Regions from separate parts of the Dactylosporangium salmoneum genome, predicted to be linked through region 2. Evidence: riboswitches for the same ligand, from Rfam matches in the RefSeq annotation. Region 2 holds a riboswitch; each other region holds the start of a gene.
What was found. A riboswitch is a leader RNA that binds a small molecule or an ion and turns the genes downstream of it on or off. The one in region 2 is predicted to bind glycine.
Positions count from the first base shown of each region.

Region 1: it holds a riboswitch for glycine, as region 2 does, so the genes downstream of both, gcvH (glycine cleavage system protein GcvH) here and ABD352_RS12700 (hypothetical protein) in region 2, are expected to answer to the same signal.
Region 3: it holds a riboswitch for glycine, as region 2 does, so the genes downstream of both, gcvP (aminomethyl-transferring glycine dehydrogenase) here and ABD352_RS12700 (hypothetical protein) in region 2, are expected to answer to the same signal.

Region 1 is NZ_BAAARV010000016.1:393,856-401,358, reverse strand. It holds gene ABD352_RS09420 (ROK family transcriptional regulator) at 180-1,427, shown strand; gene ABD352_RS09415 (MMPL family transporter) at 1,571-3,706, opposite strand; gene ABD352_RS09410 (L-serine ammonia-lyase) at 3,785-5,152, opposite strand; gene gcvH (glycine cleavage system protein GcvH) at 5,149-5,514, opposite strand; glycine riboswitch at 5,547-5,665, opposite strand; glycine riboswitch at 5,666-5,756, opposite strand; gene ABD352_RS09400 (AbfB domain-containing protein) at 5,828-7,000, opposite strand; gene ABD352_RS09395 (M4 family metallopeptidase) at 7,198-7,503, shown strand, end outside.
Region 2 is NZ_BAAARV010000021.1:103,902-111,404, forward strand. It holds gene ABD352_RS12675 (wax ester/triacylglycerol synthase family O-acyltransferase) at 1-546, opposite strand, end outside; gene ABD352_RS12680 (hypothetical protein) at 699-908, shown strand; gene ABD352_RS12685 (hypothetical protein) at 908-1,174, shown strand; gene ABD352_RS12690 (polysaccharide deacetylase family protein) at 1,171-1,920, shown strand; gene ABD352_RS12695 (FtsX-like permease family protein) at 2,093-2,773, opposite strand; glycine riboswitch at 3,537-3,634, shown strand; glycine riboswitch at 3,636-3,729, shown strand; gene ABD352_RS12700 (hypothetical protein) at 3,782-4,030, shown strand; gene gcvT (glycine cleavage system aminomethyltransferase GcvT) at 4,129-5,223, shown strand; gene gcvH (glycine cleavage system protein GcvH) at 5,268-5,642, shown strand; gene glyA (serine hydroxymethyltransferase) at 5,646-6,932, shown strand; gene ABD352_RS57625 (hypothetical protein) at 7,291-7,503, opposite strand, start outside.
Region 3 is NZ_BAAARV010000023.1:172,018-179,520, forward strand. It holds gene gcvP (aminomethyl-transferring glycine dehydrogenase) at 1-1,965, opposite strand, end outside; glycine riboswitch at 2,041-2,137, opposite strand; partial or broken gene ABD352_RS14610 (nucleotidyltransferase domain-containing protein) at 2,171-2,833, shown strand; gene ABD352_RS14615 (nucleotidyltransferase domain-containing protein) at 2,942-3,676, shown strand; gene ABD352_RS14620 (AAA family ATPase) at 3,843-4,382, shown strand; gene ABD352_RS14625 (class I SAM-dependent methyltransferase) at 4,379-5,164, shown strand; gene ABD352_RS14630 (YdgH/BhsA/McbA family protein) at 5,127-6,161, opposite strand; gene clsA (cardiolipin synthase ClsA) at 6,226-6,831, shown strand; gene ABD352_RS14640 (DUF881 domain-containing protein) at 6,828-7,503, shown strand, end outside.

The DNA of each region.
Region 1 (7,503 bases), on a different contig from region 2:
CAGCCCCGGCCGTCGTTTCTTGGTAACAATCCGGCAATGATCTAGTGCCTGGGCGGTCGCCGCAGCTACCGGGGAAGCGCTCTCTCGTGTCCGGGGTGTTAGCTGCGCGTGTCGGACTCTAAATCCAATTGCTTTACTAAGTCAACGCCGCAGGGCATCATGTAGGTAACGGTACGTAGGTGGGAGGCTGGGTGCGGCAGGTCGGGACAAATCTCCCCAAGGTCGGGCAATACAACCGGGCGGTGGTGCTCGACCAGATCCAGCTCGCCGACGGGACCAGCCGCGTGGAGATCGCCGAACTCACCGGCCTGACCCCGCAGACGGTGTCGGGCATCGTGCGGCGGCTGATCGACGAGGGGATCGTCCGCGAGGACGGCGCGCGCTCGTCCAGCGGCGGCAAGCCACGCACCGTGCTGCGCATCAACGCCGACGCCGGCCGGGCCGTGGGCCTGCACTTCGACCCGGTCGAGCTGGCCAGCGTGGTGGTCGACCTGCTGGGCCGGCCGCTGGTCGCGGCCCGCCGCCCGACCCCGTCCGGCATGAACCCTGCCGAGGTCACGGCGGCGATGGCCGGCCTGGTCGACGAGGTCCTGGCCGAGGCCGGCGTGGGGCGGGACCAGGTGCTGGGCGTCGGTTTGGCCGCCCCCGGCCCGATCGACCAGGCGCTCGGCGAGGTCATCTCGCCGCCGCAGCTGTCGGACTGGACCCGGGTGCCGCTCAAGCAGATGGTCGCCGACGCCACCGGCCTGCCGGTCACGCTGGACAACGACGCGACGGCCGCGGCGATCGGCGAGCGCTGGGCGGGCGCCGGGCGCGGGGTGGCCAACTTCGCGTACTTCTTCCTGGGCACCGGCGTCGGCGGCGGCCTGGTGCTCGGTCACCAGGTCCATCGGGGTGGCTCCATGAACGCCGCCGAGTTCGGCCATACCTCGGTTACGGAGAGTGGCCCTCGTTGCTACTGCGGCAACCGCGGCTGCCTCGAGAGCTTGATCAACCCCGCCGCGCTCGTGGCCGACGCCCACCGTCTTTTGTCCGCCGGTGGTGAGAGCGCTCTCACGAAGGCCTTCCGACGGGCACCGTCCACTGTGGACCATGCGGCCCTGTGCCGGGCCGCGGCGGCGGGCGACGCGCTCGCCGTGGAGGTGATCGGCAGGGCCGCCGAGTACCTCGCGACGGTGGCCGTGAACGTGGTGAACATCGTCGATGTCGAGCTGATCATTCTGGGCGGGCACGGGATCCGGCACGTGGAGCCGTACTTCCGGGAGGCGGTGGTGCGGGCGCTGGGGGAGCGGGCCATCGCCCGGCGGATCCGGCAGGTCGACGTGGCGCTGTCGCCGCTCGGCGACGACGCGGCGGTGGTGGGCGGCGCGACGCTGGTGCTGCACTCGACGTTCTCGCCGCAGGTCTCGTCGCTGCTGGCCGGCTGAGGCCGTCGTCAGGGTCAGCCACCACAGGCCGAAGCCCAGGATCAGCACCAGCCAGATCCCGCAGCGCCAGTCCTCGACGCCGGCGGCCGCGTTGACCAGCTGGCCGACCGCGTCGCCGCCGGGCGGTGGCCATGATCGATGCATCAATCGATCGCTATCGGCTCCAGGGGGTGCGCCGCCGCGGGCTCGTCCAGCACCTGTTCGCGCAGGCCGATGCGGGCGTGCAGGCGGCGGAGCGGGCCGGGCGCCCACCAGTTCCAGCGGCCCAGCAGCGTCATCGTGGCCGGCACGAGCAGGCAGCGCACCACCGTCGCGTCGATCACCACGGCGGTGAGCAGCCCGACCCCGACCTGCTCGATCGTGCCCAGGTCGGCGGCGGCGAAGCAGCCGAACACCACGACCATCAGCAGGGCGGCCGACGTGATGATCCGGCCGGTGTGCTGCAGGCCGCGGCGCACGGCGGCGTCGGTGTCGTCGCCGCGCTCGACGTACTCCTTGATCCGCCCGAGCAGGAAGACCTCGTAGTCCATGGAGAGCCCGAACGCGAAGGCGAACACGATGACCGTCACGAACGGGTCCAGCCCGCCGACGGTGAGCGTGTGCAGGACCCCGGATCCCCAGCCGTGCTCGAACACGGCCACCATCACGCCGAACGTGGCGCCGAGGGAGACCACGTTGGCCAGAATGGCCTTCACGGGTACGACGAGCGAGCCCGTCATCGCGAACAGCAGCAGCACCATCGCCACCAGCGTGACCGTCACGGCCGCCGGCAGGTCGTCGGTGATCAGCCCGACCAGGTCGATGAGCGTGGCGGCGTCGCCGACCACCCACGACTGCACCCCGGCCGGCCGGTCGGCTCGCAGCCGGTGGACGAGGCCCTGCGCCGCGTCGTCCTGCGGCCCGCCGCGCAGCACCAGGTCGACGGTGGCCACGCCCGGCCCGGCCGGCTTGGCCGGCTGCAGGCCCGCCACCGCCGGGTCCTTGGCCCAGCGCGCCGCGTAGCCGTCCAGGCCGGCCGCGTCGGTGCGGGCCACGACGGTGACCACCGGCCGGTACGCCCGCCCGAAGCGGGCCGCCAGCTCGTCGGCGACCCGGGCCGCCTCGACGCTGCGCGGCACACCCTCCAGACGTGGCAGCTTGATCGTGGCGCCCAGCAGCGGCGAGCCGGCCGCCAGCAGCAGCGCGGCGGTGCCCACGGCGATGAGCAGCGGGCGCTTCTGCACGTGTTGTGAGAGCGCGGCGAAGAAGCCGCGATCGCTGCTGACGCTCCGTCTCGATGGGCGGATCCGCTTGTGCAGCAGGCCGATCAGCGCGCCGGTGAAGGTGAGCGCGGCCAGCATGGCCACGACGGCGATCGACACGCCGCCGGCGCCGAGCGCGCCGAGCTGGTGGACGGAGAACATCATCAGGCCGGACAGGGCGGCGGCCACGGTCAGCGCGCTGAAGAAGATCGTGCGGCCGGCGGTGGCCCAGGCGCGGCCGACCGCCTCCTCGGGTGCGAAGCCGGCGGCGACCTCCTCGCGGTAGCGGGCCACGAGCAGCAGGCCGTAGTCGATGGACAGGCCGAGGCCGAGCAGCGTCACGACGGTGACCACGTTCTGGTCCAGGTCGGTGACCCTCGAGAACACCCACAGCAGGGGCATGGCCGCGGCCACCGAGACGACCGCGGCGAGCACCGGCAGGCCGGCCGCGACCAGGCCGCCGAAGACGAAGACGAGCACGATCAGGGTGAGCGGCAGGGAGATCAGCTCGGCCCGGCCGAGGTCGCCCTTCTGGGCCGCGCGGACCTCGGCGTTGAGGGCCGGGTTGCCGCCGACCTGCGCGCCCGGGATGGCGTGCAGGCGGGTCCGCAGCTCGCCGACGGCCTTGTCCCGCTCCGGCTTCTCCAGGTTGCCCAGCGTGACGACGATGAGCAGCCCGTGGTGGTCGGTGGCGATGTAGGCGGGGGCCTGCGCGGCGGGCACCGAGTAGGGGGTGGCGACCTGGCGCACGCCGGCGACCTGCGCGAGGTCGCCGGCCGCCGCCGTGATCGTGGCGCGGACCGCGGCGGCGTCCGGGTCGACGTTGTCGACGAGGCCGATGACGGTACCGCTGGAGTCGTTGCCGCTCGCGACGGCGTCCAGCCCGTCGATGGCCTCGACGTGCTTGGGGTTGCTGGCGTCCGCGATCGCGCCGAACACCGGGCCGAACGTCAGGGCGCCGAGCGCGACGACGACGACCCAGATGCCGACGACCGTCCATCGGTGCCGGAAGCAGAACCGGCCAAGGTTGGCGACCACGGGGCGATCGTAGCTTTCGGTTTTCTGTCGTACCCCGCGGCTACGCTCGCCTCGTTGACAACTGGACAGTGATCTTTCTCAGCACTCGATGACGGTGACCGCCAGGCCCCCGCGGGCCGTCTCCTTGTATTTGACGGACATGTCGCGGCCGGTCTCGCGCATGGTCTTGACCGCCTTGTCCAGGGTGACGTGATGGGCGCCGTCGCCGTTGAGGGCCAGGCGGGCGGCGTTGATGGCCTTGACGCTGGCGATGGCGTTGCGCTCGATGCAGGGGATCTGGACCAGGCCGCCGACCGGGTCGCAGGTGAGCCCCAGATTGTGTTCCAGGCCGATCTCGGCCGCGTTCTCCACCTGGGCCGGGGTGCCGCCCAGGACCTCGCACAGGCCGGCCGCCGCCATGGCGCACGCCGAGCCCACCTCGCCCTGGCACCCGACCTCGGCGCCCGAGATCGAGGCGTTGCCCTTGATGATCAGGCCGACCGCGGCGGCGGTCAGCAGGAAGCGGACCACGCCGTCGTCGTCGGCGCCCGGGACGAAGCGCGCGTAGTAGTGCAGCACGGCGGGGATGATGCCGGCGGCGCCGTTCGTGGGGGCGGTGACGACCCGGCCGCCGGAGGCGTTCTCCTCGTTGACGGCGAGGGCGTAGAGGTTGACCCAGTCCAGGACGTGCAGCGGGTCGGCGGCGCCCCGGGTCCCGGACAGGTCCGCGTAGAGGGCCGGGGCGCGGCGGCGGACCTTGAGGCCGCCCGGGAGGACGCCGTCCGGGCGGGTGCAGCCGCGGGTGACGCACTCCTGCATGACCGACCAGATGTGCAGCAGGTCGGCCCGGATCGCCGGCTCGGGGCGCCAGGCCTGCTCGTTGGCCAGCATGACGTCGCTGATGCGCAGGCCCTCGGCGGTGGCGTGGGCGAGCAGCTCGGCGCCGGTGGTGAAGGGGAACTTCACCGGGTCCTCGGTCGGGGTGGGGGCGCCGCCGGGGCCGATGACGAACCCGCCGCCGACGGAGAAGTAGGTGCGCTCGGCCACGGGGGAGCCGTCCGCCGCCCAGGCGTGGAAGCGCATGCCGTTGGGGTGCTCCGGGAGGCTGCGGCGGCGGTGCAGGACCAGATCGGCGTCGACGTCGAAGGCTATCGCGTGGGCGCCGCCGAGCAGGTCGAGCCGGGCCGTCTCGCGGACCGCGCGGACCCGGCCCGGTGCCGCGTCGGTGTCCACTGTGGAGGGATCGGCGCCCTCCAGGCCGAGGATCACCGCGGGGGCGGAGCCGTGGCCGTGGCCCGTGGCGCCCAGCGAGCCGAAGAGCTCGGCCTTGATCCGGGCCACCCGAGGGAGCAGGCCGTCGTCCTGCAGGCGGGTGACGAAGCGCCGGGCCGCGCGCATCGGGCCGACGGTGTGGGAGGAGGACGGGCCGATGCCGACGGAGTACAGGTCGAACGCGCTGAGCGTCATCGCTGCGACCCGATCAGCGCCGCGTAGGCCTCGGCGTCGAGGAGGTCGGCCCCGCCGGTGACGCGGATGCGGAAGAGCCAGTTGGCGTACGGGTCCTCGTTGATCAGCGCCGGGTCGGCGGCGACGGCCGGGTTGACCTCCTCGACCACGCCGTCGGCGGGGGCCAGCAGGTCGCTCACGGACTTGGTGGACTCGACCTCGCCGCACGGCTCGCCGGCCCGCACTTCGCGGCCGGGCTCGGGCAGGTCGATGTAGACGATGTCGCCGAGGGCGTCGGCGGCGAAGCGGGTGATCCCGACGGTGCTGAGATCCCCGATCCATTCGTGGTCGCGGGTGTACTGCAGGTGCGATGGCACGGTCACGAGAGGCTCCCCTGGTCGATGACGGTTGGGTGCCTCCCCGCTCTGTCATCGAATGCCTGAGAGCTTCACCGGCCGGGCCCGGCCTCGGGCGAGGCGGGCGGCGGTTTGCACCGTGGGCGCGGGACGCGGCGTCCCGGCTTTTCAGAGTTGCCTGGCCGTGGCGGTACGTGGGCCTGAGAGATTCCCGGGGAGAGTTGCTCCTTCGGCGCCCCAGCGGGTGGGGACTCTCCCGCCGCGGTTCGTTCGGCGCGATGTGGAGTTGTCGCCGCGACCGTACGGCGGCGCCGCGGGGCGGGTCAAGTCCTTACGCTCGCTAGGCCCAGGGGGACGTGACCGCCCAGGTGATGTCGGGGACCAGGCTGTTGGCGTTGTCCTGGGCCGCCGTGCCGCCGGGGGTGGCCAGCCACAGCTCGGAGTTGATGTGGCGCAGGTAGGAGCCGGAGAAGTTCCAGGAGGCCAGGCGCACGCCGCCGGGGGCGGTGCGGGCGCACCAGGTGGCGTCGGCGTGCATGAGCGCGGTGCCGTCGTCGGCGCTGATCTTCACGCGGCCGTTCTGGTGGCGCAGGTAGTACGTCGGGTAGTTGCGCGACTGGAGGCTGTAGCAGCCGCCGGCCAGGCCGGGCACGACCCGCCAGGTGGCGTCCTGCTTGAGCAGCGCGTCGCTGGCCGCGGTGACCACCTCGGTATAGCCCAGGCCGTTCTGGTGGCGGGCGTAGCGGGTGGTGCAGCAGGCGGTGGTGGCGCGCAGCGAGACGTTGGTGTCGACCGGCAGCGTGGTCGCGGCGCCGTCGTCGCCGGCCGAGCCGGGCACCGACGCCAGGGCGGAGGCCCAGCGGGCGGCCATCTTGTCGTAGCCGGCCCGGGTCGGGTGCACGCCGTCGGCGAGGTCGGCGGTGCTCAGCGCGGCGTGCATGTCGACGAAGTGCACCCGGGCGCCCTTGCCCGCGACGATGCCGGGGATGGTGGCGTTGAAGGCGTTGGCGGCGCTCTCCCGGGCCGGGTCGGCCAGCGGGATGATCGAGGCGACGAAGACGTCGGCGCCTGGGGCGGCCGCCCGCACGTGGTCGATGAGGCCGGAGAGGCGCGACGGGGCGCCGGCGAGGTCGTAGTTCTGCACCACGTCGTTGGTGCCGAGGTGGATGAGCACGCTGCGCGGGGCGGTGGCGGAGACCCAGGCGGTGGCGTTGGCGTCGACCTGGTCGATGCGCCAGCCGGGGTGGCCCTCGTGGTCGTGGTCGGGCAGGTCGGCCGGGCCGTTGAACTGCGAGCCGACGAAGTCCACGGGGTGCCCGGCGGCGGCCAGGGCCCGCCACAGGTTGATCCGGTAGCCGCCGGGCACGTTGAACCCGTCGGTGATCGAGTCGCCCAGCGGCAGGATGCGCACCCCGCCGTTGGACTCGGCGTGGGCCGGGGCGGGCGTCGCGACGAGCGCCGCGGCGGTGGCGGCCGCCGCGGCGAGCAGGGCGACGAGACGACGGGCTCGCATCGCTGATGCCTCCGGGTTCGTGATCGATCGCGGTGGTTCCCGAACGTACGCGTTGATTTCGAACCTGTAAATGGTTCGATTTTGTGTGATCTTGGAATTGAAGGCATTGACACGGGTCTTGACGACCAGGCTGTGACACATCAGAGTTAACTGCCGTTACTGCTTCTGAAACACTCTCACCCCCAAGGAGCAAAGCAGTGCGACGCAGAACCCTGCTCGCGGCGTTGACGGTGGTGACCGCCGGCGCCGCCACCGTGACGCTGGCGGTCATGCCCGACGCGAGCGCCCAGTCCGGACGGCCGCCCGCCCAGGCCGTCACCGCCACCCCGGCCGCCCTCGCGGCCGCCTCCGCCGACAAGGTCGCCACCAGTGGCGCCGACGCGCTCGCCAAGGGCCCCGACGACGCCTTCGTGCGCCGCTCGGTCGTCGGCGGGTCCGGCGGCTTCCAGTACGTGACCTACGACCGCACCTACCGCGGCCTGCCGGTCGTCGGCGGCGACGCG
Region 2 (7,503 bases):
TCCATCGGCCATGGCGTGGTGCAGCTTGATCAGCAGCGCGAATCGGCGGTCGGGCAGACCGGTCATCAGGTGGATCTGCCACAAGGGGCGGCTCAGGTCGAGGGGTCCGGCTATCAGTTTGCCGACGAGCATGGTCAGTGCGTCCTTGCCACGCTGCAGCCTGTGGAGGTGAACGTGTCGGGACAGGTCGAACGTTGTGTCGGGTGTCCATGCCGCGCCGCCGGGCGGCAACCAGGTGGTGCGTACGCGCTGGCGCAGCGCCGGTATTCGTGCGATGCGCTCGCCGAGTACCGCGAGGAGCCGGGCGGGTGGAATCCGTTGCCGTGGCTGGAAGGTGACCAGTGCGCCCAGGTGCATTGGCGCCTGCGGGGACTCCAGACGTAGAAAGGCAGTATCGAGGGGGCTCAACCGCTCGTGGTCCACCGACAGCACTCTCCATGCGATGTTCACCGGGTGCGGCGCCTCCACCAGGCAGGCATGACGCGCGCTGCTCATCAATGCTTGCGATTTCTTGCGCCCCATTCGACGCGGGTATACGAATGTCACCCTTGTTAACGCCTCGAACCACCCGGGGTGAGAACGGCCATAGCAAGGGCTGGTGTCGCGACATCCTCGAGACGGGCGCTGAACACTGCGGTGGCCCGACTACCCGACGTTCAGATCGTCGCGCCGCTTGACGCCTGGGCTGGGCGGGGGACGTGGCCGACGACGTGCCCGCCGATCGCGGTGGTCGATATGAACGCGCGGCGGGCCGGGCGGCGAACCGCTCGGCGCCGGTGACCGCGCATCGCCTGGCGAACCTTGGCGCCATCGTCGGTCCGCAGCGTCACGTCCGCTGCGAGCAGCTGCTGATCGGGGCGGGATCATCGGCGTCGGTCGCTCGATCGGGTGACTGTGGCCTGCGCTGATGGCGCTCATCCTGGATGCCGGAACGGCGGGCAGGGAGGGCAGAGTCATGACGGGTGCAGGTGTGATCTTCAAGCGGTGCAGGTGCCGCAACGCCAGCGGCATGCGGCTGGAGAAGACCTGTCCACGACTGACCGATCGCAACCACGGCAACCGGTACTTCCACTGCTCCGCCACCAACCTGCTCGGCTACTCCGAACGTGTCGCTCAGCTCGCGGGCGTGACGGCAGCGCCCGCGGCGCGGCCGGACGCGGCGGTGCCGGTGTGAACGAGCCTCGCCGGACGGTGGACGCTGCGCTGTGCGCCGCTGCGGGTGGCGCGCTGGTGGTGGCGGCGTACGCCGGGCCGGCGCTGACCGCGATCACCCCGCTGGGCCGACTGCTGTGGCCGGGGGTGTCCGGGGTCGGCGCCCCGCAGCATGTCGCCCTCACCTTCGACGACGGCCCGGACCGCCGCTCGACCCCCGTATTCCTGGATCTTCTCGACCGGTTCCGGGTACGGGCCACCTTCTTCCTGCTCGGCAGCATGCTCGCCCGCAACCCCGGCCTGGGCAAGGATCTCCTCGCCGCCGGGCACGAGATCGGTCTGCACGGCTTCGAGCATGAGGTGTTGCTGCGCCGGACGCCGGCAGCCACACACGACGACCTGACCCGCGGGTTCAACCTCATCGCCGAGGTGTGTGGCCAGCCACCACGGTGGTACCGGCCCCCGTACGGCGTCTTGACCACGCCAGCGCTGGTGACCGCACACAAGCTGGGCATGACCCCCGTGTTGTGGACCGCGTGGGGCCGGGACTGGACCCGGTACGCCACCCCCACCTCGGTGCTGAGAACCGTGACCGCAAGCCTTCGCGGCGGCGGCACGATCCTGCTGCACGATTCGGACAGCGCCGCGTTCCCCGGCTGCTGGAAAGCCACTCTCGGCGCGCTGCCCGTGCTGATCCACGCCACCCGCCGGCGAGGCTTGACGATCGGGCCCCTGCGGGAGCATCAGCTCGCGACCCGGGCCAGATGATCCCGGCGTGGGACCAGGACATCGGGGCCCCGTGGCGTTGCCAGGCTGACCCCTTGAGGTGCGCCACGGTACCGGCAACCGCGGCACTGCCCAGGGCCTGTCTCTGACGGCGATCGACCGGCGTGCCAGGACTGATCCGTCCGGATCCGCACCACGCGGCATGTCTGGTTGCTCACAGGTCGCGCAGGCGGGAAGCGTCGACGTGGCCCGTCCAGCGGGCGGAGGCCGCGGTTGCCAGGGCAGCGGTGCCGAGGACGGCGGCGAGGACCGTGATGACGAACGTCCAGGGGATGAAGGGGTACGGCGGCGGCGGGTCGAAGATGCCGTTGAGGACCTTGATGAGTTCGAAGGCGATCAGAGTACCCATGGCGAGTCCGCCGGCCACGCCCGCGATCACCAGGGCACCTGCTTCGGTCCAGAGGAACCCGGCGCGTTGCCGGGCATTGGCTCCCAGGACGGCCAGGGCGACCATGGAACGGCGGCGTTGCACGGCGCCGACGATGAGGATGAGTCCGGCGCTGGCGGTGGCCAGAGCAGCCCGAACGCGAGGGTCAGCGCAAATCCTCGCCGGGGTGGTAGCGGCCGGCGGCGCGGGCACCGTTCTGGCCGCCATGAGCCACGGCATCCCCATGTTGCTGCACCCAAAGGCGCCGACAAACCGATGAACGCCCAGCGGGTCGCCGCCGCCGGCGCCGGCATCGTCATCGACGACCCCGCCGAGGCCGGCGCAGCGGTCCGCACTCTGCTTACCTGCCCCACGTACCGAAACAGCGCGCAATGCGTCGGCGACCAGATCCGCCGCGCCCCGGACGCCGGGGGTCTGGTCCGCGCTCCGCAACCGGCTCTCGTCCACGCCACCGTTGCACAGGGCAGCTGCGGACATGTGGTGCCGGATGCGACCAGGAGGCGCTAGCCAAGATCTCCGAACCCCCAGCGCGTTCTCTTGACGTCGTTCGTCGAGTTCCGCGAAGGGTCTCGGGTGTGTGCAGCGGATCCCCGAGCGGCATCTTGCGCCACTACGCCACCGCCTGCCTAACCCTCGCCGCGACCTCGATTCCCGACACCACTCGGCTTGCCCCGCACGCCTACCCGGGCCTGCCGAGTCGACACCATCCTGACCCACCTCGGCGTGTCCGCCCTGGCCAGCCGGCGCCGGGCACTGCTCGACGCGCTCGTCACCGCAGCCGCGTTCCGCCGTCGGCTCATCATCGGCGGCGGGCAGCAGGCTGCTGTTCTGGTCCAGGCTGTCACAGCTGCACGACGTGGTTGGCACTGCTCCACCCGGACACCGCGCGGAGCAGTTAACGGTGTTCTGTCCAGCCGTCGGCACCCTGTCACCCCGGTCGACCCGCACCCGACAGGGCAGCGGGATGCGTATCCGTCCGCCTCTCGGCACGCTAACCTGTCGCTCAGCATTGACGTCAGCTCGGCACCAGAAGGCCGCAAGGCAGCACGGTCGGCGGATGCCTGGCAGCCGGCGGCGATATCCATCAAGATTCAACGGCCGGACATGCGTCAGCAGCGGGGCTGGACACTTGGCAGCTGGTACCGGCCGCTCCTTGACGCCCTTCATGGTGATCCTTTAGGTTCTTTTCGACAATTTCATACACGCCACTTGAACCGAAGCGGGAGAGCCCGCGCCTCACGATGGGCGCGGCGCCGAAGGAGCAACTCTCCCCAGAATCTCTCAGGTATCGATGACCGTTTCGGTGAGGCGGACTCTGGAAAGCAGGACGTTGTCCTGCACCCACGGTGCAAGCCGCCACATCGGGCGGCGAAGCTCTCAGGTCCAATGACAGAGCGGGGAGGTCACCCACCTGGTTCGCGATCGAAGCGGACCTCGACAAGGGAGCCTCCCGACATGCCCGATGCATTGAGCTCATCGGACCGCGCGACCCGGTCCATCATCCGCGCAGGCGACCTGCGCGCAACGTGCGACGTGCACTCCAATCGCCCGGCCGCGATCATGCCGCCGCCCGCACATTTGCCGCATCCGGATCCCGAGCGCCGCGCGGGCGTGGGCCCGGTGAGCGCCGCGCCGTCCGGCAGCGCGGGAATCCTTACGATCAGCCGCTTTCGAGACACCAAGCGGTGTACTTCGTCGGCGTGACCGGCGACAAGTACTGGCCCCCGTGGCCGGGATCGACCAGCCGTACTCCTGCCCGCAGCCTGACGCCTTCGCGTCCTGACTCAAGGACCCGCATACCGATGCTGACACCGTTGCACGAGATTCACCTCGCCCTGGGCGCAGTCATGACCGATTTCGCCGGGTGGGCCATGCCGCTGCGGTACGGCAGCGAAATCGCCGAGCACCGGGCGGTCCGTACCGCTGCCGGGCTCTTCGACCTCAGCCACATGGGCGAGATCGAGGTGGTCGGGCCGCAGGCCGGACGGGTGCTCGACCACGCGCTCGTCGGTGACGTCAGCGCCATCCCGGTCAGCAGGGCGAAGTACACGATGATCTGCCGCCAGGACGGGGGAATTCTCGACGACCTCATCGTGTACCGGCTCACCGACGACCGTTTTCTCGTGGTCGCCAACGCCGCCAACACCGGCGTCGTCCTCGACGCGCTGCGCGCCCGCGTGGGCGGCTTGCGGGCGCAGATCCGGGACCGCTGCGCGGACTGGGCGCTGCTGGCTGTGCAAGGCCCGCGCGCCGCCGCCATCCTCGCCGACCTGACCGACGCGGGCCTTGACGATGTGCGGTACTACGCCATCCGTGCGGCGACCGTGGCCGGGGCCGAGGTACTGCTGGCCCGGACCGGCTACACCGGCGAGGACGGGTTCGAGATCTTCGCCGCGCCCGCGGACGCGGCCCGGATCTGGCAGGCGTGTCTGGCTGCCGGATCCGAGCGCGGGCTGGTCCCGGCCGGGCTCTCCTGCCGGGACACGCTGCGGCTGGAAGCCGGGATGCCGCTGTACGGGCACGAGCTGAGCGTGGACGTCACCCCGTACGAGGCCGGGCTCGGCCGCGTCGTGAAGCTGGACAAGGCCGACGACTTCATCGGCCGCGCCGCACTCGCCGACCGCGCGGCGGCCGGGGTCCGCCGCCGGCTGGTCGGACTGGTGCCCGACGGGCGGCGGTCACCACGCGCCGGCTACGCGGTCCTCGACCCGCAGACGGGCGACCGAGTCGGCGAGGTCACCAGCGGCGCGCCGTCGCCGACCCTCGGGCATCCCGTCGCCATGGCCTACGTCGACGCCGCGCTCGCCGCTGCGGGCACCACCGTGTCGGTGGACGTCCGTGGCACGCGGGAACCGGCTCGCGTCACCGAACTGCCCTTCTACCGCCGCGGCCGCTGACCGCGCCCACCGCGCCGACCCAATACAGCCTGAGGAGAACCTCCATGAACATTCCGGCCCACCTGAGCTATACCGCTGACCACGAGTGGTGCAGCGTCGACGGTGAGATCGCCACCGTCGGCATCACGGCCTTCGCCGCCGAAGCTCTCGGCGACATCGTCTACCTCGAACTGCCCGAGGTCGGCGCCGAGCTGACCGCGGGGCAGGCGTGCGGCGAGATCGAATCGACAAAGTCCGTGAGCGAGCTGTACACCCCGGTGACCGGCGAGGTGCTCCAGGTCAACGATGCCTTGTCCGCAGAACCCGGCCTGGTCAACACGGACCCGTACGGCGAAGGGTGGCTGTTCCGGGCGCGGTTCCGGCAGACCGTGGAACTGCTCGACGCGGAAGCGTACGCCGCGCGGATCGAAGCGAGCTGACCGGTGCCTGACGTGATGAACCTGCTCAACCAGGACCTGGCGCAGGTCGACCCGGACATCGCGGCCGCACTGGAGGCGGAGCGGCGTCGCCAGGAGAGCACCCTGGAGATGATCGCGTCGGAGAACTTCGCCCCGCTGTCGGTGCTGCAGGCGCAGGGATCGGTCGCCACGAACAAGTACGCCGAGGGCTACCCCGGCCGCCGCTACTACGCCGGCTGCGAACACGTGGACGTGGTGGAATCGCTGGCGATCGAGCGGCTGACGGCACTGTTCGGGGCGCGCTTCGCCAACGTGCAGCCGCACTCCGGCGCGCAAGCCAACACCGCGGTGTTCTTCGCGCTGCTGCGGCACGGTGACACGATCCTCGGCCTCGACCTGGCGCACGGCGGTCACCTCACCCACGGCATGCGGTTGAACTACTCGGGCAGGACGTTCCGTGTCGTGCCGTACCACGTCGGGGACGACGGTCTCGTCGACATGGACGAGGTGGAGCGGCTGGCCCGCGAGCACCGGCCCAAGATGATCATTGCGGGCTGGTCAGCCTATCCGCGGGTCCTCGACTTCGTCCGGTTCCGTGCCATCGCCGACCAGGTCGGCGCGTTCCTCATGGTTGACATGGCGCACTTCGCCGGCCTCGTCGCTGCGGGACTGCACCCGAACCCGGTGCCCTACGCGCACGTCACCACCTCGACAACCCACAAGACCCTCGGCGGTCCGCGGGGCGGGATCATCCTCACCGACGACCCGGACATCGCCAAGAAGCTCAACCAGGCGGTCTTCCCCGGAACGCAGGGCGGGCCGCTCGAGCATGTCATCGCGGCCAAGGCCGTGGCGTTCAAGATCGCCGCCGGTGAGGAGTTCAACGAGCGGCAACGAAGGACCATCGAGGGAGCCCGAATCCTCGCCGAACGGCTCACCCGGCCCGACGCGGTGGCCGCCGGCGTGGACGTCCTCACCGGTGGCACCGACGTCCACCTGGTGCTGGTCGATCTGCGGCGCTCGGAGCTGGACGGGCAGCAGGCCGAGGACCGGCTGCACGACGTCGGCATCACCGTCAACCGCAACGCCGTGCCCAATGATCCACGCCCGCCGATGGTCACCTCCGGCCTCCGCATCGGCACCCCGGCCCTCGCGACGCGCGGGTTCACCGCCGACGATTTCCGCGAGGTCGCCGACATCGTCGCCGCCGCGCTCCAGCCCGGGTTCACCGCGGACGCTGCCGCGAAGCTGCGGGCCCGCGTCGCGGCGCTGGCGGCGCGCCGACCGCTGTACCCGGGGCTCAGGCCGTGATCCCGCGGCGCCGGTCGACGACCTCGCCACCCGGCAGGCGCATCAGCCCATGAGCACGCAGCCCGCCTTCCGAGCCCGCGCCTGCAGCTGGCTCGCCATCGCCTCCGGCACCGCCACCGGCGGGGTGGTAAACCACCAGCAGGTCCACACCCGCGATCAGCGCCCCGGCGACCCGCGCCCAGCCGTAGCCAGGATCAACGCAGCTGGGTCTTCGGATCTTGCATGCGGTACGCCGCTCGCGGCGTTGCCAGGTCGGCTACACCGCAGATCGGACGCTCCCCGTGGCCACGGCTGCGGCGTCATAGCGGCGGTGGAGCTTCGCTCTCGCCTGGCCGCAGTCTCCGTCTGTGTCGACCCGTCAGCTGGAAATGATGTGCCGCCCGGCACCGCGACGGCCGGAGCGCGGCCTCTTTAGAGTTCCTAACAAAGTCGGACGATGTGTCGGTACGTGATGATGCAGGTGGCGAGGCTGAGGAAGGCTTACCGAGTCCTTGTGGTCGGTGAGGGTGGCAAGGCGAGTGGGTGCGGCCGGGATGGCCACGTTCCAGATCATCACCGCTCTGTGGCCGGC
Region 3 (7,503 bases), on a different contig from region 2:
GTGCACCTTCGCGCACAGGTCGGCGATGGCGGTCTCGTAGACGCCGTGCGTCGACGGGTACGTCACCATGATCGCCGCCAGCCGCTCGCGGTGCTGCTCGATCTTCTTGTCCAGGTCGGCCAGGTCGACGTTGCCGAGCTCGTCGCAGGCCACCACCGCGACCCGCATGCCGGCCATGACGGCGCTGGCCGCGTTGGTGCCGTGCGCGCTCGACGGGATGAGGCACATGTCCCGGACCGCGTCGCCGCGGGCCAGGTGGTACGCCCGGATGGCCAGCAGCCCGGCCAGCTCGCCCTGCGATCCCGCGTTGGGCTGCAGGCTGACGGCGTCGTAGCCGGTCACCTCGGCCAGCCAGCGCTCGAGGTCGCCGATCAGGCGGAGGTACCCCGAGGTCTGCGACGCCGGCGCGAACGGGTGCATGTTCGCGAACTCGGGCCAGGTGATCGGCTCCATCTCGGTGGTGGCGTTGAGCTTCATCGTGCAGGAGCCGAGCGGGATCATGCCCCGGTCGAGCGCGTAGTCCTTGTCGGAGAGCTTGCGGAGGTACCGCAGCATCGCCGTCTCCGACCGGTGGCTCGAGAACACCGGGTGGGTCAGGTACTCCGACGCCCGCCGCAGCTCGGCCGGCACCCCGCCGGTCGTGTCCAGCGCGGTCACGTCGACGTGGGCCAGCCCGAACGCGGCCAGCACGTCGCGCAGGTGGCTGTAGGTGGTGGTCTCGTCGCAGGCGATGCCGACCCGGTCGGCGTCGATGCGGCGCAGGTTCACCCCGCGCTCGGCCGCCGCCTCGACGACCTGCCCGGCCTGCCCCGGCACGACCGCGGTCACGGTGTCGAAGAACGCCTGGTGCTCGGTGCCGACCCCGCCCGCGCGCAGGCCGGCGGCGAGCCGGACGGCCATGTCGTGGGTGCGGGCGGCGATCGCGCGCAGCCCGTCCGGCCCGTGGTAGACCGCGTACATGCTCGCGGTCACGGCGAGCAGCACCTGCGCGGTGCAGATGTTGCTGGTCGCCTTCTCCCGCCGGATGTGCTGCTCGCGGGTCTGCAGCGCGAGCCGGTAGGCGGGCGCGCCGCCGGCGTCCTTGGACACGCCGACGAGCCGCCCGGGCAGGGTGCGCTCGAGGCCCTGGCGGACCGAGATGTACCCGGCGTGCGGCCCGCCGAAGCCCATCGGCACGCCGAAGCGCTGGGCGCTGCCGACGGCGACGTCGGCCCCGATCGCGCCGGGCTCGCGCAGCACGCACAGCGCCAGCAGGTCGGCCGCCACGGTGACGATCGCGCCCCGCTCGTGGGCCTGCGCGACCAGCGCCTCGTGGTCGCGGACCGCGCCCGAGGCCCCCGGGTACTGCAGGTGCAGCCCGAAGAACGCCTCCGGCAGCTCCTCCACGGCCAGGTCGAGCACGCGCACCTCGATGCCGAGCGGCTCTGCCCGGGTCTGGATCACGGCGAGGGTCTGCGGCAGCACGTCGGCGTCCACGACGTACACCTCGGACTTGACCTTCGAGGAGCGCCGGGCGAGCGTCATCGCCTCGGCCGCCGCGGTGGCCTCGTCCAGCAGCGACGCCCCGGCGACCGGCAGCCCGGTCAGGTCGGCCACGACGGTCTGGAAGTTCAGCAGCGCCTCGAGCCGGCCCTGGGAGATCTCCGGCTGGTACGGCGTGTACGCGGTGTACCACGACGGGTCCTCGAGCACGTTGCGCAGGATCACCGGCGGCGTGTGCGTGCCGTAGTACCCGAGGCCGATCATCGACACCAGCGTCCGGTTCGCCGCGGCCAGCCCGCGCAGCTCGGCCAGCACCTCGGCCTCCGAAGCGGCGGGCGGCAGCTCGAGCGCCTCGTGCCAGCGGATCGAGCCGGGGATGGCGGCGGTCATCAGGTCCTCGACCGACTCGTACCCGACGGTCTTGAGCATGCGGGCCTGCTCGTCGGCGGAAGGGCCGATGTGCCGCGCGGCGAAACTGGTCATAGCCACACTCTCTGGATGTCCGGGGACAGGGGCGTATGTGCGCTCCTCCCCCTCTGTCGCAGACTCCAGAGGTGCCAACCCGTCGCGGTCCTTCTGCCTGAGAGGTTCCGGGGAGGATTTGCCCCTTCGGCGTCGCCGTATTGCCGATGGCGATCTCTCCCGCGCGGGTATTGCCGGCTTGCCTACCCTACCTCCTGTGCAGGACTTGACCATCGTGGCGTCACACACCATTTACACAGCGATCGTCGGCTCTCGCGCCTACGGCCTGGCCGGCCCGGCGTCCGACACGGACCGCCGCGGCGTCTTCCAGGCGCCCACGCCGGAGTTCTGGCGCCTGGACAAGCCCCCGACGCACGTCGAGGGCCCGCGGCCGGAGGAGTTCTCGTGGGAGGTCGAGCGGGCCTGCACGCTCGCCCTGGCCGCCAACCCCACCGTCTGGGAGTGCCTCTCCTCGCCGCTGGTCGAGCGCCTGACCGACGCCGGCCGGGCCCTGCTGGACCTGCGTCCCGCGTTCCTGTCCCGCCGCGCCGCCCGCACCTACGGCGACTACGCCCGCGACCAGCTGGCCAAGCTCACCTCGACCCGCGCCAAGACCGGCGAGATCCGCTGGAAGCAGGCGATGCACATGGCCCGCCTGCTGCGCGCCGGCGCCCACGTCCTGCGCACCGGCGAGGTCCTGGTCGACGTCTCCACCCACCGCGACGAGCTCCTCGCCATCCGCCGGGGCGACCTGTCGTGGGACGAGTTCCAGTCCCTGGCCGCGTCGCTGTCGGCCGACCTGGAGCGCGCCGAGTCCGAGACCCGGCTCCCGGACGAGCCCGACCGCGGCGCCGTCGAGCGCTTCCTGATGGACCTCCGCTCGTCGTCGCCCGCAACGCACGCGCCGGCCCCCACGCCCGCAACGCACGCGCCGGCCCCCACGCCCGCAACGCACGCGCCGGCCCCCACGCCGGCACCGCCCCCGCTCCGGGCGGACATCCCGGCCTGGGCGGGCGAGGTCGCCGACCCCCACCCCTACCCGCTGGTGTTCGCCACGGTGAGCGGCGCCCACCTGTACGGCTTCGCCTCCGTCGACTCCGACCTGGACCTGCGCGCGTGCCACATCCTCCCGCTGGACGAGGTCGTGGGCCTGACCGTGGGCCCGGAGACGGTCCAGTCCGGCGGCGTGCGCGAGGGCATGGAACTCGACGTCGTCAGCCAGGAGCTGGCCAAGTTCGTGCGCCTGCTGCTCAAGCCCAACGGCTACGTCCTGGAGCAGCTCCTGTCTCCCCTGGTGGTGCGCACCTCTGCCCTGCACGAGGAGCTGAAGTCCCTAGCCCCCGCCTGCCTGACCCCGGAGCACGCCCGCCACTACCTGGGCTTCGCCGCCGGCCAGTGGCAGCTGTACCAGCAGACGGGTGAGCTGAAGCCAGCCCTCTACACGCTCCGGGTCCTGCACACCGGCATCCACCTGATGCGCACCGGCGAGGTGGAGGCCGACCTGCGCGTGCTCAACACCCTCCCGTACGTCCCCGCCCTGATCGAGGCCAAGAAGTCCGGCGAGCACGACCGCCTGACCCCGGACCTGGTGCCCGCCGGCACCTTGTCCGCCGACGTGGAGCGGCTGACCGCCACCCTGGAGGCCGCCCGGGACGCCTCGAAGCTCCCCCCGGCCCCCTCGGCAACGGAAGCCCTGAACGCCCTGCTGATCCGCACCCGGCTGGGCCGATAACCGTGCCCAGCACCCGCCTAGCCACACCCGGCACCCGGCCAGCTGTGCCCAGCCGCCGGATAGCCGCGCCCGGCAGCCGGGTAACGCCCTGCGACCGGGTAGCCAGACCCGGCACCAGGGTGACCATGCCCGCCACCCGGGCCCGCACCCGTCACGGAGGCTGACCATGCTCGGCGAAGTCCCCGCGATCGTCCTCATCACTGGCATCCAGGCGGCCGGCAAGTCGACGGTCGCCCAGGCCCTGGCGGAGCGCCTGCCCAGGTCCGTCCACCTCCGCGGCGACGCGTTCCGACGCATGGTGGTGAACGGCCGCGCCGACATGACCCCGCCGCCGTCGGACGAGGCCGTCGCCCAGCTCCGGCTCCGGCACCGCCTGACCGCCCAGACGGCCGACGCCTACTTCGAGTCCGGCTTCACGGTGGTCGCCCAGGACGTCATCCTCGGCCCGTATCTGCCCGAAACCATCGCCTCGATCCGCAACCGCCCCCTTCTGACCGTGGTCCTCGCCCCCTCCCCGTCCGCGGTCGCAGCCCGGGAGGCGGCGCGCGGGAAGACCGCCTACTCGACCTGGACCGTGAACGCCTTGGACACTTCCCTGCGCACCGAAACCCCGCGGATCGGCCTCTGGTTGGACACGTCGACCCAGTCCCCCCGCGAGACCGTCGACGAGATCCTCGCCCGAGCCTGGACGGAGGCCGCCGTATGACCGCCGACCACCCCTCCCGCTACGAGGCCATCGCCGCCTTCCACACCGCCCTGTTCGCCGCCGCCCCACTGGACGAAGCCACCGCCCCACCGGACGAAGCCACTGCCCCGCCGGACGAAGCCACCGCCCCACCGGACGAGGCCGCCGCCCCGCCCGAAGCGACGGTCCCGCCGACCGCCGACTCAGGCGGAGCCGGCCGCGCCTGGCGGATCGCCGGCTGGGGCAGCGCCGACCTCCAGCGCGTCCGCTTCGAGGCCCTGCTGCGCACCTCCGGCTACCGGGGCGGCTCCGTCCTGGACTGGGGCTGCGGCCCCGCCGACCTCTACTTCTTCCTGCGCGATACGAACCTCCCCCTGCAGTACACCGGCGTCGACCTGGACCCCCGAATGGTCGAGCTGGCCAGCTCCCGCGGCGCCCCCGACGTCTCGCTGCTCCCGGAGGGCCGAGCCCCCGAGGGCACCTACGACTACGTCTTCGCCAGCGGCATCTTCCAGTTCGAGGACCCGTCCGACCCCCTCTACTACCTCCAGATTTTAGAACAGGCGTACGACATTTCTTCCCGGGCCGTCGCCGCCAACTTCCTCAGCGCCGAGCGCTCCGAACACGCCAAGGCCGCCGACGAGCTCTACGCCGACCCGTCGACGCTGGCCCGCTTCGCCGCCGCGGTCACGCCGAGGTGGGTCCTGGACCACGGGTACCACCCGCAGGGCGCCGACTTCACGATCGCCCTGCTTCATGAACGGGTCACGGGCGGCAGCGGGCCGAGTTCGGGTCGATCATGAGCAGGGAGGAGTCGACCGCCTCGAAGTCGGAACCCTTCAACGACTTCAGCGAGTTCAGCTGGTCGTTGCTCCACTTGTCGTCCTGGGTCCCGGAGAAGTACCAGGGCGAGCCGTTGTCCGCCAGGATGGCGCCGTAGGTCTTCAGGGCCTGTGCGACCGCCCGGGCCTGCGGCGGGAACTTCGAGATGTCCACCGAGGACTTCAGCCGGAACCGCGCGCCCATCGGCGGCAAGGAGGCATCCGTCGAGTCGGACGCGGCGTGGCGGGCCGGCCAGACGTACGACTTGCGGGTCTTCGGGGCGGTGAAGCGGATCGCGTGGTCAATCCTGCCCGCCGCGGCCTCGTCGGCGCGGGCCAGACCGGGCAGGATGGGCAGGCCGGCGGCGTCGGCGGAGGTCCAGCCGGCCTTGCGCAGCGCGTTGCCGCGCAGGTCGTACACCGCGCCCGAGCCGGCCTTCCAGGAGCCGTCCGCGTTGGGGTGGGCGTCGAACAGCTCGTACGCCTTGCAGGCCGCGGAGTCCTGGATGATCACGTGGCGGTCGCCGCCGGCGTTGGGGCCGCCCTCGATGCGGGCGTTCTTCGGGATCGGGTACGGCCCGGGGTCACTCTCCCCCGCGTAGCCGAACGTGACCTTCACCTTGGCCTGGCCGGCCGGGACGGCGGTGACCGGGATGCCGAAGGGCGCCCCGTCGATGAGGCCGGCGCCGAAGTCCGGGTGGGCGTGGGCGGCGGCGCCGATGCCGGCCACCCAGGCCGCCGAGTCGCGGTGCACGGGCAGCTTGGAGATGTCCGCGTGCCAGACGTTGTCGGCCGGGAAGATCGTGCACGGGTCGGCGGCGGTGGGCGAGGCCGAGCCCGCCGGGGCCGCGGCCAGCCCGCCGTCGGCCGCCGGGAGCGCCGACGACTCCGCCGAAGGCGGCGTGGCCGGGGGCTTCGCGGCGGAATGGGAGCACCCTTGCAGTACCAAAACGGCCAAAACCGCAAGCGTCCGCCTCATGGCGCCGGACGCTACCGTCTCGGGCCGCTGCGCCTCCACCTCGTCACCCGTGCGGGCTGTTAGCATTCCCCGCGTGGCAGACCGGCAGGGTCTCGGGCCGGTGCTCACCGTCCCGAATCTCATCAGCTTCATGCGCCTGCTCGGCGTGCCATTGTTCCTGTACCTCTTCCTCGCCACCGACGCCACCGGCTGGGCGGTCGCCGTGCTCGCGATCGGCGGGCTCAGCGACTGGGTGGACGGGTTCGCCGCGCGGCGGCTCAAGCAGGTCAGCCGGCTGGGCGAGCTGCTCGACCCGCTCGCCGACCGGCTGTACATCCTGGCCACCCTCTTCGCGCTGACGTTCAAGGACGTCGTGCCCTGGTGGTTCACGATCGCGTTGCTGGCCCGCGAGGCCGTCATGGTGCTGTGCCTGGTCGTGCTGCGGATCCTCGGCCACGGCCCGCCGCCGGTGCACTACGTCGGCAAGACCGCCACCGCGATCCTGCTCATGGGCTTCCCGATGATGCTGCTCGCGCACCTGAGCGACTCGGCCCGGCCGTGGGCGCACCCGAGCGGCTGGGCGCTGCTCTGGTGGGGCATCGTGCTGTACTGGGTCGCCGCGGTCTTCTACTTCATCCAGGCGGCCGTGCACGTGCGCGCAGGACGGGCCGCGGCGGCCGGCGCGCCGTGAGCGCCCCGCGCCGCGACGACCTGCTGGGCGAGCTGTTCCGCAATCCGCTCGATCCCGGCTACGCGGCCGCCGCGGCGCGCCGCGGGGACTCGCCGCCGCCGAAGTACGGCAGATGGCTCACCGCCGTCGCGATGCTCGCCATCGGCTTCCTGCTCGCCGTCGCCTACCACCAGGTGGTGGCGGCCGCCCCGAGCACCACGAAGGCCCGCGACGACCTCGTGGCCGACGTGCGCTCCCGCCAGCGCACCTCCGACGACCTGCAGCGGCGCGCGGCCGATCTGCGGGCCCAGGTCGACCAGGCCCGCGACGAGGCGCTCGCCGACGGCGACAGCGCGACCCGGCTGCGCAACCTGGCGGCCGGCACCGGCACCGCCAAGGTCACCGGCGACGGGGTCTCGGTCCGGCTGGTCGACGCCCCGCCGCAGGTCGACCCGGTGACCGGCAAGACCCAGGACGAGAACCTGGGCCTGGTGCTGGACCGCGACCTGCAGGACGTCGCCAACGGGCTGTGGCAGGAGGGCGCCGAGGCGGTCGCGGTCAACGGCCAGCGGCTCACCGCGACCAGCACGATCCGGGCCGCGGGTGGCGTGATCCTCGTCGACTTCAAGCCGGTGACCAGCCCCTACGAGGTCACCGCGATCGGGCCGCCCGACATCAATGACAGGTTCAACG